One region of the Arthrobacter sp. 05L44 genome, then DNA from elsewhere that is predicted to be linked to it. Evidence: riboswitches for the same ligand, from Rfam matches in the RefSeq annotation. Region 1 holds a riboswitch; the other holds the start of a gene.
The links. A riboswitch is a leader RNA that binds a small molecule or an ion and turns the genes downstream of it on or off. The one in region 1 is predicted to bind glycine.
Positions count from the first base shown of each region.

Region 2: it holds a riboswitch for glycine, as region 1 does, so the genes downstream of both, cycA (D-serine/D-alanine/glycine transporter) here and gcvP (aminomethyl-transferring glycine dehydrogenase) in region 1, are expected to answer to the same signal.

Region 1 covers NZ_JBFTNS010000004.1:192,204-197,178, reverse strand. Annotated here, with positions in the region: gene AC1DHY_RS11170 (sigma-70 family RNA polymerase sigma factor) at 1-470, shown strand, start outside; gene AC1DHY_RS11165 (Dps family protein) at 606-1,088, shown strand; gene AC1DHY_RS11160 (MFS transporter) at 1,176-2,756, opposite strand; gene AC1DHY_RS11155 (TetR/AcrR family transcriptional regulator) at 2,823-3,362, shown strand; glycine riboswitch at 3,472-3,570, shown strand; glycine riboswitch at 3,572-3,686, shown strand; gene gcvP (aminomethyl-transferring glycine dehydrogenase) at 3,726-4,975, shown strand, end outside.
Region 2 covers NZ_JBFTNS010000002.1:196,620-201,594, forward strand. Annotated here, with positions in the region: gene AC1DHY_RS06180 (thioesterase family protein) at 68-871, shown strand; gene AC1DHY_RS06185 (DUF2177 family protein) at 891-1,274, opposite strand; gene AC1DHY_RS06190 (lipoate--protein ligase family protein) at 1,291-2,040, shown strand; gene AC1DHY_RS06195 (DinB family protein) at 2,054-2,557, opposite strand; glycine riboswitch at 2,877-2,974, shown strand; gene cycA (D-serine/D-alanine/glycine transporter) at 3,128-4,597, shown strand; gene purU (formyltetrahydrofolate deformylase) at 4,594-4,975, shown strand, end outside.

The DNA of each region.
Region 1 (4,975 bases):
GCGTCCAGCAGAGTGTCGTTGAGGCGGCACTCGCGGACGCCTCACGCACCCTCACCCCGCTGGACGACGCCGTCGTCGACACACTCGCCGCCGAGACCCTGTCCCCGGAAAGCTCCGTCCTCGCGGACGAACGGCTCCAGTACCTCCGGGCCGCCGTAAAATCCCTGCCGGAGCGGATGCGCTACGTAGTGGAGGAAATCTACTTCGGGGACCGGACCGTCAAGGACCTGGCCGCTGAACTCGGCTCGACGCACGCTGCCGTGTCGCAGCAGCGTGCCGAGGCAATCCGGCTGATGCGTGACGGCCTCACGGCCCACTACGCCGATGACCCGGACCAGGGCTACGAACCCCAGTCCCGCATCACCCCGCGCCGCCGGAACGACTACCTGGCACAACTGTCCGAGGCCACGGCCGGCGGTATCACCCGGGCACTCTTCCCGCAGGGCCCCATGCCCAACCAGGCAGTCTAGGACCTTCCGCCAGCTTAGTAAGCACACTTAGTAAGCTAATCGTGAAATTCCGCCGGAACCATCGAAAGCCCTCTCCTCCCTGGAGTAGCGTCTGAGGCATAACGCCGTACCAGCCGTTCCAATCAAGGAGGATGCATGAAAGCAACACCGACCCTGACGAGCAACCTGCAGGCCGTCCTCGTGGACCTCATCGAACTCCACGTCCAGGGCAAACAGGCCCACTGGAACATCGTGGGGACGAACTTCCGCGACCTTCACCTGCAGCTGGATGAAATCATTGAGGCCGCCCGCGGCTTCGCTGACGACCTCGCCGAGCGTATGCGCGCCCTCCATGCCCTCCCGGACGGCCGCAGCTCCACGGTGTCCAAGACCACCGCGCTCGCCGAATTCCCCACCGGCCTGATCAACACCAAGGACGCCATCGACAAGATCGTTGCCGCGCTCGAGGCCGCCGTTGGCACCATGCGCAAGGTCCACGACGAGGTCGACGAGGAAGACCCCACCACCGCGGACCTGCTGCACGAGTTCATTGCCAAGTTCGAGCAGTACGCCTGGATGGTGAACGCCGAGACGATGCGCGCCACCGCCAGCGTCACCACCCCCGACTCCAAGAAGTAGTTCGGGCCCTACGCCCATGCAGCGTCCGACGCCGGGTTTCCCGGCGTCGGACGCTGGCGTTTAACGCCGGGCGCACGGCGGCGGCCGCTAGCCCGCCGTCGGCACCCTCCGGAGCACGACGGCGGCCAGCACTGCCGTGCCGGCCATCAGTGCCAGGGCGATGGCGGCCGTGACGTGGACGCCGGAGTCGAACGCCGCCCGCGCGGCAGCCATCACGGCCTCGGCCGCGGGTCCGGGGAGGGTCTGGGCCAGCTCCGTAGCCCCCGCCAGGGTTTCGCCGGCCCGCGCGGTGGCCTCCGCCGGCGCCGTCCCCGCAGTGCCGGCCGGCAGCCGCAGGTTGTGCTGGTACGACGCCGTCAGGATGGAGCCAAGGACGGCCGTGCCGAGCAGTGAGCCAACCTCGTAGCCGGTCTCGGAAATGGCGGCCGCGGCTCCCGATTTGGCCGCCGGCACGGACCCCAGGATCAGGTCGTTGGAAATGGTTTCGGCGGCTCCGACGCCCAGGCAGAGCACCAGCAGGGCCGCCAGCAGGATGCCGGGACCGGCGCTGTGGTCGCCGAGGGCCACCAGGCCGTAGCCGGTGGCGCTCAGGACCAGGCCGCCGGCCACCACAAAGCCGGGTCGGACTTTGCGGACCAGGGGCACCACCAGCAACCCGGCCACCACAGTGGCGACCAGTGCGGGGATCATGGCCATCCCGGACTCGGACGGCGACTGCCCCTCCAGCAGTTGCAGGTGCTGGGCGAGGAACAGGATAAAACCGTTGTAGGAAAACAGCGCCAGCACGTTGGCCGTAATGGCGGTGCTGAACACGGGGTTGCCGAAGAGGCTCAGATCCAGCAGGGGAGTGCCGGACTCGTCCGCTGCCAGCCGGCGCTGGCGGCGGACGAAGGCGTAACCCATCAGCAGGCCGGCGCCAAGGGCGGCGAGCGGTCCCGCTGCCATGCCCTCGGTGGCCAGGATTTTGATGCCGTAGACCGCCGGGGCCATGGCGAGCATGGACAAGGCGATGCTCGGCAGATCCACCCGGCCGGGGTTCGGGTCCCGGGATTCCGGGATCAGGGCAGGGCCGAGGACCAGCAGGGGCAGGATGATGGGCACCGCGACCAGCAGGACCGCTCCCCACCAGAGGTGTTCCACGAGCCACCCTCCGAAGATGGGCCCCAACGCGGCGCCACCGGAGAACCCCGCGGCCCAGACCGCCACGGCCAGCCGCCGGCGGTTGGGTTCGGGGAAGATGTTGCGGATCAGGGACAGCGTGGACGGCATCAGCATGGCGCCGAAGAAGCCGAGCCCCGCCCGCCCTGCGATCAGCCACTCAGCGGCGGGCGCGAAGGCTGTCACCGCGGAGACTGCCGCGAAACCGGCGCTGCCGATGAACAGCAGCCGCCGGCGGCCAATCCGGTCGCCCAGGCTACCCATCGCGACCAGCAGGCCGGCCAGGACCAGGGGGTATGTGTCGACGATCCACAGCAGTTCCACTCCGGAGGCGTCCAGGCTGCGCGCGATCGCCGGCAGCGCGAACGTGAGGGCGGTGTTATCCACGGCAACGAGCAGCACCGGAAACATCAGCAGGGCCAGGGCCAGCCAGTCGCGCCACGCCGGGCGCGGAGCGGAGGTGGTGCCGCGGGTGGTACCGGAGGTCGACGGGCGGTAGGAGACGGTCATCGAATAACTGTACCGTCTGGACGGTACAGTTAAGAAATTGGCGGTGCGCCGGGCATGATGGGAGCCATGGCCAGAAAACCCGTCGCCCGTGAAGCCGTCCTCGACGCCTTCGAGTCCCTGCTCATCACCGAGGGGGAGCGGGCCGCCACCCTCGACGCGGTAGCCAGGCTGGCCGGCGTCTCCAAGGGCGGTCTGCTGTACCATTTCCCCACCAAGGACGCCATGATCACGGTGCTGCTGGAGCGCCTGGACCGGCTCCTCGCCGACGACCTCGCCGCCATGGCCGCTGCGCCCGAAGGGGCCGCCGCGTACTTCATCAAGTCCTCGGTGTGGGCCGACACCCCACTGGACCGGGTCTTTGTGGCCGCCACCCGGCTGGCCGAAGTGGCACACGCCGAGACCCTGCAACGGATGGCAGGCGTGCAGGCGAGCTGGCTGGCCCTCCTCGCGGCGGACGTCGGCCCCGCGATGGCCAAGCCCGTTCTCTATCTGGGGGACGGGCTGTACTTCAATGCGATGCTCGCCCGGGGACCGGGCGGGGCGCCGACGGAAATGGCGGGCGACGTCGAAAGCCTGCTGGCCGCCGTCGAACGGCTGCGCGGCTGACGGGCGGGGCCGTATATGTCGCGGCTCCGGCGTCACTGGTTTGCGGACCTTGCCCCCGGCGTAGGACAATAAGTCTGTGACTATGGTCACGAGCAATTGAATATGCCTTTGATCTGCGGCGGGAGAGTTCTGCAAGTAGGTACAAGCAGGCGCCGTAGGAGCAAATCCTCCCCAGGAATCTCTCAGGCCCATGTACCGCCGCGGCAAGGCAACTCTGGAAAGTAGCACGTGCGTTATCTGACGCGACGTGCTCACCGACGGTGCAAGCGGAGCCCCGCATAGCGGCTGCGCGGAAACTCTCAGGTCCAATACAGAGCGGGGAGGAACCCGAATCAATGTGGCGTACCGTGCGCCGCCTTAGTTATGGAGTTCCTAGTGACTGTTACCTCAGCCTCCACGTCCTTCGTTGACCGGCATATTGGCGCCCGCCGCCAGGCCGACGTCGCCGCCATGCTCAAGGCAGTCGGCTACGACACCGTCAACGACCTTGTGGACACCGCCGTACCGAAGGACATCCGGCAGGATTCTGACCTGGCGCTGGGCGTAGCGCTCAGCGAAGTGGAAGTCCTCGCCGAGCTGCGCACGCTGGCCTCGAAGAACAAGACCGCCGTCCAGATGATCGGCCAGGGCTACTTCGACACCGTCACCCCGGCCGTCATCCGCCGGAACATCCTCGAAGCCCCGGCCTGGTACACCGCCTACACGCCCTACCAGCCGGAAATCTCCCAGGGCCGGCTCGAGGCGCTGCTGAACTTCCAGACCATGGTCCAGGACCTCGTGGGCCTGCCGATCGCCAACGCCTCGCTCCTGGACGAAGCCACCGCCGTTGCCGAAGCCGTCCTGATGATGCGCCGGGCCAACAAGAACAAGGCCGCCCACGACGGCAAGACCGTCCTCGACGCCGACTGCCTCCCGCAGACCATCGCGATCGTCAAGGGCCGCGCCGAGGCCCTCGGCTTCGAAGTTGAGGTCGCCGATCTGTCCAAGGGCCTGCCCAAGGGCGTTATCAACGGCGTCGTGCTGCAGCAGCCGGGCGTCTCCGGCCGCGTCTTCGACCACACCGCCGTCATTGCCGAGGCCAAGGAACGCGGCGCCCTCGTCACCGTGGCCGCGGACCTGCTGTCCCTGACCCTGATCACCCCTCCCGGCGAGCAGGGGGCCGACATCGCCGTCGGCTCCGCGCAGCGCCTCGGTGTGCCGCTGTTCTTCGGCGGCCCGCACGCGGCTTACATGGCCGTCCAGAAGGGCCTGGAGCGCTCCATGCCCGGCCGCCTGGTTGGCGTCTCCAAGGACAACGCCGGCATCCCCGCCTACCGGCTGGCGCTGCAGACCCGCGAGCAGCACATCCGCCGCGAGAAGGCCACGTCCAACATCTGCACCGCCCAGGCGCTGCTGGCCATCGTCGCGTCCTTCTACGCCGTCTACCACGGCCCCGACGGGCTCAAGGCCATCGCCGAGACCACCCACGGCCACGCCAAGACCATCGCCGCCTCGCTCCAGGCTGCCGGCCTGGACGTGCTGCACACCTCCTTCTTCGACACCGTCACCGTGTCCGTGCCGGGCAACGCCGCCGGAATCATCGCCGCCGCCGACGCCAAGGGCATCAACCTGCG
Region 2 (4,975 bases), on a different contig from region 1:
GTCCGGCCGGGGGAGGAGGCGATAGGGTGGTGGGGATTCTCTGATTGTTGCTGCGAAAGGGTCGACGTTGACTGCTGAATTACCGGTGCTGGCCGAGGGCGATTTCTACTACGAGGTGCTCGGCGGCGGGCGTTTCCGCTCCACCGTCCACGCCCAGGGCGCCTGGAACGAGCACGAACAGCACATGGCACCGGCGTCGGGCATTATGGCCGACTGCCTGGCCCGGCACGAGCCGCGCGATGACATGCGCATGGCCCGCATCAGCTATGAGATCCTCGGCCTCATCCCCGGCGGCGAATTCGAGGTCACCACCACCACGCTGCGCCCCGGCCGCACCATCGAACTGCTGCAGGCCGAGTTGGTTGCCGGCGGCCGCGTGGCCATCCGGGCGACGGCCTGGCGGATGGTGACCTCCGATACCTCGGCTGTCGCCGCGTTTGAAGATCCGCGGATCCCGGCACCGGAGAATTGCGAGCCGTACGACGCCGCCACGGTCTGGCCCGGCGGGTACATCGCCTCCCTGAGCATGCGGATCGCCGAGGGGCACCGTGCCGGTTCCGGAACCGTCTGGCTGCACACCGACTACCCGCTGACCGACCGGGCGGACAGCAGCGACCTCGCCCGGCTGATCGGACTGGTGGATACGGCCAACGGCATTGCCGCCCGGGTTCCGCCGGGAAAGGGCAGCTACGCGTTCCCCAACCTGGACCTCCAGATCCACATGTACCGGCGGCCCGAGGGCGAGTGGCTTGGCCTGGACAACGAGGTCTCCTTCGGTACGGACGGCATCGGCCTGACCTCCACCGTGCTGCACGACCTCACGGGACCGTTCGGGCGAGCCGAACAGATCCTGACGCTGCGGAAGAGCTGACCGGCGGCCGCGGCGCCGGCTAGTGGAAAACGAGCCAGCCGACGACGGTGGCCAGGCCGGTCAGGAACGCGCCCCAGAGGATGTCCGCGACCACGATCGCCAGCGGCCAGTTTTTCAGGGTGGCGGCGTTGGTGAGGTCATAGGTTGCATAGGCGAAGCCGCCCAGCGCGGCGCCGTAACCCAGCGCCGTCAGCCAGCTGCCGCCGTCGAGCGCGGGCCGGAGGGCAAAGAAGAGGATCCCGGCGATGTACAGCACGTAGAACACCACGGCGTACCCTAGATGGGGCTTGTCCGACATCAGGTGGCCCAAGTGCCGGCGGTAGAACTTGTTCATCGACTTGAGCCAGACGGCGTCGATGACGGCGAACGCGGCGGCTACCACCAGGAATTGCAGAATGACCATAAGGGAGCATAACAACATGCAGCAGGCCGCGGCGGGACCCCGGAACCTGACGGTGTTCCGGCAGGATCACTCCCTCGGCCCGGCGGCGGACCTCGACTTCGCCCTGACCCTTCTGCAGCGGGTCAAGACCGGGTCCCTGGTCCCCCTGCTGCGGCTCTACCGGCCCGCCCCCACGGTGGCGTTCGGCCAGCGTGACACCCACTTGCCTGGCTTTGACGCCGCCACCCTGGCCTGCCGGGAACTTGGTTTCGAACCGCTGGTCCGGAAGGCCGGGGGCAGGGCCGCCGCGTACCACGAGGGCACCCTGGTGATCGACCACCTGGAGCCCCATGCTGACGCGATTGCCGGGGCCAAAGGCCGGTTCTCCCTCTTCGGCGAGCTGCTGGCGCAGGCCCTGCGCGACGCCGGGGTGGCGGCCGCTGTCGGCGAGATTCCGGGGGAGTACTGCCCGGGCGAATTCAGTGTCCACGGCCGGGATCCCCTGGTCCCGGAGCACCCCATCAAGCTGGTCGGCACCGCCCAGCGAGTGGTGGCCGGCGGCTGGCTGTTCAGCTCCGTGATCATCGTGGAGAACTCCGCGCCCATCAGGGCAGTCCTCGAGGCGAGTTACGCCGCGCTGGGCCTTGACTGGGACCCGGCCACCGCCGGCGCCGCCGATGACCTGGTCCCGGGCCTGGACGTGCCCGCCGTGGAGGCAGCCGTACTGGCCGCCTACGCCCGGTACGCCACGCTCGACGACGGCGACTTCGGCGCCCTGCTGCCCTAACGGCCGAGACGGCTCACGCTGGGCGGGCGGCCAGGAGCTGTTCGCGCAGGATATCGGCGTGCCCGCAGTGCTGGGCCAGTTCCCGCAACAGGTGCAGGTAAACCCACCGCAGCGGCAGCGGGCCGCGCCTGTTTCCGGTCACCAGGTGGTCCAGGCCCAGGGGTGCGGCGCGCTCACGCGACTGGGCGCAGGCTTCCCGGTACGCGGCCTGGACGCCGGCGATCGAGTCATCGGCAGCCAGGATGAAGGACTCGTCCGGGGTGGCCGGAATACCGATGTCCTGCCGGCTGCGGCGGGTGATGGCCTCGTCGAACCAGACCTTCTCCACGAACGTGGCGTGCTTGACCAGCCCCAGCAGCGTGGTGCGGGAGGGGACCAGGGACGCGCGGGCCTCCTGTTCGGTCATTCCGTCCAGGCAATCGTGCAGCGCGGCCCGGTGTTCGTCGAGGAACGCGTCGAACTGCGTCCGCAGATCCGCCGCGAAAATACCGGGCTCCGTGCTGGGGTGATGGCTCATAGGCCACATCCTAATAGCACCCGGCCCGGCACCGGCCCCTGCGGCCCCTGCGGCCCCTCCGGCCCGGCCGGTGCTATCCGCCCGGAGGACCTACCGGCGGGTAGCGCCGGAACGCGGGCTGCGTCACAAATCCGGCGGTTTGACTTTCCGGCGTGATCCATCCCACACTGAATCCGCCGGACAATCCTTCCGAGGAGGTCCCGGCGATCATGTTTGGCGGTTACCGGCCCGAGCCAGGGCACGGCAACCATGACGACGCGTTCTTGCCCGGAGCCACCCTCCGCAGCGCCGCGTCACCCCCTATAAGTAAACAAGCCTATGATCTGCGGCGGGAGAGTCCTGCCGGTACATGCAGCAGGCGCCGTAGGAGCAAATCCTCCCCAGGAATCTCTCAGGCCCACGTACCGCCGCGGCGAGGCAACTCTGGAAAGCAGCCGGATCATTTCCCGGCTCACCGACGGTGCAAGCGGTTCCTGCGGGGGCAGGTACGCGGAAACTCTCAGGTCCAAGACAGAGCGGGGAGGAACCCGAATCATCGTGGCACCAGCCACTTGAACGATGGAGTTCCTTATGACGATTCAGCGACCACCTTCCACCATGGTTGAAGCTCCCCACCTCGAGCGGCAGCTCAGCAACCGGCACATCCAGCTCATCGCGATCGGCGGCGCCATCGGCACGGGCCTGTTTATGGGCTCGGGCAAGACCATCTCCGCGGCCGGCCCCTCGGTCATTTTCGTCTACATGATCATCGGCTTCATGCTGTTCTTCGTCATGCGGGCCATGGGCGAACTGTTGCTCTCCAACCTGCACTACAAGTCCTTCAGCGATTTCGCCGCCGATCTGCTGGGCCCGTGGGCGGGCTTCTTCACCGGCTGGACGTACTGGTTCTGCTGGGTGATCACCGGCATTGCCGACGTTATTGCCATTGCCGGGTACTCCCAGGAGCTCTGGCCCGGCCTGCCCCTCTGGATTCCGGGCCTGGTCACCATCGCGATCCTGCTGCTGCTGAACCTGACCACCGTCAAGGCCTTCGGCGAGACCGAATTCTGGTTCGCGCTGATCAAGATCGTCGCGATAGCGGCGTTGATTGTGGTGGGCCTGTTTATGATCTTCAGCGGGTTCAGCTCCGACGCCGGACCGGCGACTTTCAGCAACCTCTGGAGCCACGGCGGGTTCTTCCCGAACGAGTTCATGGGCTTTGTGGCCGGCTTCCAGATCGCCGTCTTCGCCTTCGTCGGCATCGAACTGGTCGGCACCACCGCAGCCGAGGCCAAGGACCCCGAGAAAAACCTGCCGCGGGCCATCAACTCCATTCCGATCCGTGTCCTGCTGTTCTACGTCGGCGCACTTATCATCCTGATGTCGGTCACGCCGTGGACCCAGTTCGCCGCCGGACACAGCCCGTTCATCGCCATGTTCTCCCTGGCCGGTCTCGGCGCCGCCGCCACCGTGGTCAACCTGGTGGTCCTGACCTCGGCCATGTCCTCGGCCAACTCCGGGATTTACTCCACCTCCCGCATGGTCTACGGCCTCGCCCAGGAAGGTGACGCCCCCGCCCCCTTCGCAGCGCTGTCCCGCCGCAAGGTTCCGCAGAACGCCTTGTTCCTCTCGTGCGTGCTGCTGCTCTCCGGCGTCGTGCTGATGTACGCGGGGGAGAACATCGGCAAGGCCTTCGAAATGGTTACAACCGTGTCCGCCGTCTGCTTCGTCTTCGTGTGGTCCATCATCCTGGCCAGCTACCTGGCCTTCCGCAGGCGCCGCCCGCAGCTGCACGATGCCTCGAAGTTCAAGATGCCCGGCGGCGTGCCCATGGTCTGGGTCGTCTTCGCCTTCTTCGCCTTCGTGCTCTGGACGCTGACCACGCAGCCGGACACGTTGTCGGCCCTGCTGGTGACGCCGGTCTGGTTCATCATCCTCGGCGCCGCATGGCTGGTCCTGCGCCGCCGTCCGGTGCACCTGGCCCGTTACGAGGCCTTCAAGGCCGAACTCCAGTCCGAGCAGGATGAAGCTGCCGGATCCCGGAAGGTGGAGAGCCAGTGAGCACCGCAGCAACCCCACAGCCCGGCGGCCCCGCAACTGAACAGCGGGAAGAGCCCGGCGCCGAGTTCGTCCTCACCCTCGACTGCGCCGAATCACCCGGCATCATCAACGCCGTGTCCAAATTCCTCCTGGACCACGGCTGCAACATTGTGGACATCAAGCAGTTCGGCGACCGGCTCGTGGAGCACTTCTTTATGCGCGTGCACTTCGTCTCAACCGGCACCGCGGCGGACGTCGAGGAGCTCCGGCAGGATTTCGCGCCGGTCGCCGCCGAGTGGGCGATGACCTGGCGGCTGGAACGCCACGGCCGGAAGCAGCGGATCCTCGTTATGGTCTCCAAATACGGGCACTGCCTGAACGATCTTCTCTTCCGCGCCA